One region of the Dendrosporobacter quercicolus genome, then DNA from elsewhere that is predicted to be linked to it. Evidence: a T-box and tRNA genes for the amino acid it is inferred to sense, from the RefSeq annotation. Region 1 holds a T-box; the other holds one or more tRNA genes.
What was found. The T-box of region 1 lies ahead of BLR06_RS04325 (valine--tRNA ligase). A T-box ahead of a tRNA ligase gene usually reads a tRNA of that ligase, here a tRNA-Val.

Region 1 (2,406 bases):
GGTAGTCACTGTACAAAACAGTCAGGTTACCGGCTCTTTTTATTCATTGGTTCGCCCGGCGGATTTAAAATTCGATTATTGGAATACGAAGATTCACGGAATAACCGCCGATGATGTCAGGCATCAGCCGGACTTTGCCCAGCTATGGCCGAGATTGAAGCCCTATTTACAGCAGCAAACGGTCATTGCCCATAATGCCGCGTTTGATTTTAGCGTGTTGCGCAGTGTCTTAAACGTATACGGGCTGGAGACTCCTTCGTTTAAGCACTTCTGTACAGTCAGCATGGCTAAGCGGGTTTGGCCAAATTGTGAGAATTATAGGCTGTCTACTCTGGCCAGAGCGTTTGCAATTGATTTTGAGCATCATCATGCCTTGCATGATGCCCGTGTTTGCGCAATGCTGGCGTTATTGGCCAAGGATGAAGTCCGGGTCGATAATCTCGAGCAGTTGATTGCCAAGCTTAAGATGAGGGTTCAGACCTTCAGGGCCTGCTGATGTACCTGCAGCGATGTAACGGAGTCAGGAGCCGGTGTTTTTGGTCAAAACTTGACAAAGACCGGCGCAACGCAGTATATTGTAATAAATAATATAAGGCGATGACAGGAAGAGTACGTCAATCAGGCTGCACAGAGAAGAGATCCCTAGGCTGGAAGGTCTCGCGGCGCTGGCTGGAGGAAAGTCATCCTGGAGCTGTTGCGCTGAAGCATGCAGTAAGCGCAACCGGCAGGCCCCGTTACGGCTGTAAAGTCCGGTATATTGGCATTTGGGCCGGAAAAGCAAGGTGGTACCGCGAAAGCAAGCTCTTTCGTCCTGCGGGATGAGAGGGCTTTTTGTATGTAGCCGGGGAAAGATTGAACCACAGAGTACACCGAGTACACAGAGGGTTACAAAGGATATAGCGCGAATTATCGCGCTGGAATTTTTAATATAATTTTATCCTGCATTTTCGGTTTCCTCTGTGACCTCTGTGTACTCTGTGGTTAACACCGTACGATTGTTCATTTAGGAGGCTGTGACAATGGCAGAAAATAATATACCGACCGTGTATGATCCGCAGTCGGTGGAAAAAAAGTGGTATGATTTCTGGGAAGAGCAGGGTTTATTTCATGCTGAGGTGGATGTTGAAAAAGAACCGTTCAGCATTGTTATTCCGCCGCCCAATGTAACCGGGCAGCTACATATGGGACATGCCTTGGATAACACCTTGCAGGATATTGAGATTCGCTGGCGGCGGATGCAAGGCTATAATACGCTCTGGATGCCGGGGACGGATCACGCCGGAATAGCTACCCAGATTAAAGTTGAGGAGATGCTGGCGCAAAATGGCCTGTCGCGTTATGACCTGGGGCGGGATGCGTTTATCCAAAAGGTGTGGGAATGGAAGCAGCAGTATGGCGGCCGGATCATCACCCAGCTGAAACGGCTGGGGGCATCGTGTGACTGGCAGCGCGAGCGGTTTACGATGGATGAGGGCTGCTCGCAGGCCGTGCGGGAGGTATTTGTCAGCTTATATGAAAAGGGGCTGATTTATCAGGGCAACAGGATGACCAACTGGTGCCCGCGCTGCCATACGGCGCTGAGTGATATTGAAGTTGAGCATGAAGAACAGCCGGGCAGCTTATTTCATGTCCGCTATCAGCTGGAAGGCAGTGATGCGTACGTAACTGTCGCTACTACCCGCCCGGAAACCATTCTTGGCGATACCGGCGTGGCTGTTCATCCGGAGGATGTCCGCTACCAGCGCTTAATCGGCCAATTTTTAATTCTGCCGGTGATTGGGCGGCGGTTGCCGATTGTCGGTGATGCGTATGTTGATCCGTCTTTTGGGACAGGAGCGGTAAAAATTACACCGGCGCATGATCCGAATGACTTTGAATTGGGCCGGCGGCACCAACTGCCGGAAATTGTTGTAATCAATCCTGATGGAACAATGGCTGATACTGCCGGCAAATATGCCGGTATGGATCGTTATGAGTGTCGCAAGGCGCTGGTGGATGACCTGAAGGAGCAAGGCTATTTGGTTAAAATTGATGAGCATTTGCATGCGGTGGGACATTGTCAGCGCTGCACTACTGTTGTTGAGCCGCTGGTTTCCAAGCAATGGTTTGTCCGCATGGAGCCGCTGGCCAAGCCGGCAATCGCCGCTGTGGATTCCGGCGCAATCCAGTTTGTACCTGAGCGTTTCACCAAAATTTACAGCAATTGGCTGGAAAATATTCGCGACTGGTGCATTTCCCGGCAGATCTGGTGGGGGCACCGCATCCCGGCCTGGTATTGCAGCTGCGGCCAGACCATTGTTTCCCGTGAGGCTGTGACTGCCTGCCCGCACTGCGGCGGTACTGTCGAGCAGGACCCTGATGTTCTGGATACCTGGTTTAGTTCAGCGTTATGGCCGTTTTCAACCA
Region 2 (2,406 bases), 870 kb from region 1:
AGGTTTATTTGAACAGAAAGCGGTTGAGCACTCTGTTGTTTTGCATGATTCTATCATAATCGCCAACTTTTAGAATTTTTTTAGAAAGGCTGCCCGCATTCAGCGCCTGCTTTTTCAGGCAGTTATCCTATTGCCTGCGCTCCTGCACTGCAGTAGTTTTTTCATGTTTCGTGTTTATTTTAATTGTATGTCGGTCGGCATTTGCCTTCACATTGACTTGATAGGACGTTTCCGAATCTTTAATGATGGTTACTTCAATTTCACCGCCAAATTTATAATTCTCAAAAGCATACATTACATTATTAATAAAATTGCCGGTTACTTCAAGCTTTTTAATATCCTCAATAACTTTATCCAATATCATCCACGTACACCTCTTTTTTATCTGGCCGGTAATGATATCATTGGCTTAAGTCTGAAAAAATATTATGGATACTATAATAAGTGCAAATAATTAAATCCTACCATTAGACAAAACAATAAATTCAGAATATAATGAAAATAGAAGTAAATAAAAGGAGGTTGGGTATGATGTTTAAAGATTATCCTGCTACTCAATTATTTCTTCTATCTTTGCTAGGTTTAACTGTACTGATTTTAATAACTCCCTTTATCAAAGAATGGCACTATTGCGCCGCGCTGTTAGACAGCCTCAAATTCATTGTAAAGGTAATCTGTGGATTTTTCTTCTACTTTACGATTATTGATGTTATTAATGGCTTATTCTCCCGCAGACGAAAGCAGCTTCACTAATGAACCGAAGGCGTCGGCCGCAATAAATCTTCCGCCTGCGTTCCGTTTGGACTGGTATAGTCAATTCAGGCAGTGAATCGGTTCAAACCGAGTGCATAAGAACTAATTTCGTTTACTGTAAAAAGCCGGGAACCGTTTTTTTCGTGTTCGTTACGACAAAGGCAAATGAAACAATTCCTTATATTCAGATAAAATGCTTAATTCATAGAAATACATGAGTAAATATAAAAGTATGAAGATCCAGAATACCATATCGGTCATTTTAACAGACATACAGATCCCCCCCATATCAGCATAGCACTTGAATATAATGCAATAATTAATTTAATGTAAATTTTTAATTAATTATTGTAAAAAAACACCGGCTATAAGCCGCTGCTGTTCTCATTGCCCTTCATCCATATTTTGAATAGTAAGGTTTACAAAACGTGCTTTCCAGCCTTGCGGCCTGGCAGCACGTTTTTTTCGGCACTCTGTACCCGCGTTTAACGCGGGATTATACAAAAACCATCCGCCTTAAACGCGGAAAGAAAGTAAGTGTAACTCTACTAACCAGAAGAAGCAGTTAGTCATTATAACTGCCTTCATAATGGTGTAATGGATTTTCGAAAATTATTCCTTGCAGAATTATATGTTATGTTATATAATATAAAAGTATCGTTAAGGGGTTATAGCTCAGTTGGTTAGAGCGCTTCGTTGACATCGAAGAGGTCAGGGATTCGAGTTCCTTTAACCCCACCAGTAAATACGCGGGTTTGCAGCTAAACTGCAAACCCGTTTTTTGCTTCTATACTGCAACCGTACTGCACCTGCTTTTGATTATTTTTACGGTGCTTCACGCTATCTCTTAGCAAGTAATTCATATTCCGCTTGGCTGACATTCATAGTTATAATTACATGCTCTTTAATAAAGTAATTTCATTTTTTCTTGATCGCCGGTTAATATGTTGTCTGTCTTTTCTATTATTATAATTAACCTCTTTTCACTAGTATAAACGCAAATTCCTATTGCAAAAACTTGCAAAAACAAATCGCATAATGTAGTCAATTCATATGTAGGTTTTTCGACTTTTCTATCATATTTTGTCGATTATCCTATGAACTTACAAACCAGTCCGGTCAGGGACTGGCTTTTCTTTTCTCTAAGAAGTATTGATTTTTTAGACATTCAATATTATCCTTTCTAAACACGGAAACCTATAATTAATCGGTAAGTCAGAATATTATTTTATTATACACTCAGAACATACGTTCCGTAAATGTGGTAATAAATAATTTACATTTATTAAACTTTAGTATAAATACCTTAAGCGATCTTCTATATAGAATTTTGGTAACACCCCAACATGTTGCCAAAAATTACTATATTATATTCAATAAAAAGTCCGGCCAGTGAGTGATGGTCACGACCGGACTTTTTATTGAATATATTACTTTTTCTGTTCAGCAATTTTTTCAGCAATACCAGATTCTTTGACTACTTTTGTAAGTCTTCTTGTTTCTTTAAGCCATTTTTGAAAAAATTCTTCATGCCCTAAGTAATTAACTTCCATGCCTAGCTTTCTCATGTTTTCTATGTACTCAGGATCATTCACTGTTTTTTCAAGTCCAGCTAACAATTTATCTTTTATTTCCGGCGGCATGCCTTTGTGG

Region 2: it encodes a tRNA-Val, which carries the amino acid that the T-box ahead of BLR06_RS04325 (valine--tRNA ligase) is inferred to sense. The anticodon was not compared.

The regions. Positions count from the first base shown of each region.
Region 1 is NZ_FNHB01000001.1:887,472-889,877, reverse strand. It holds gene BLR06_RS04330 (3'-5' exonuclease) at 1-496, shown strand, start outside; T-box leader at 589-817, shown strand; gene BLR06_RS04325 (valine--tRNA ligase) at 1,020-2,406, shown strand, end outside.
Region 2 is NZ_FNHB01000001.1:15,055-17,460, reverse strand. It holds gene BLR06_RS00090 (hypothetical protein) at 128-364, opposite strand; gene BLR06_RS00085 (hypothetical protein) at 529-753, shown strand; tRNA gene BLR06_RS00080 (tRNA-Val) at 1,418-1,494, shown strand; gene BLR06_RS00075 (Bug family tripartite tricarboxylate transporter substrate binding protein) at 2,184-2,406, opposite strand, start outside.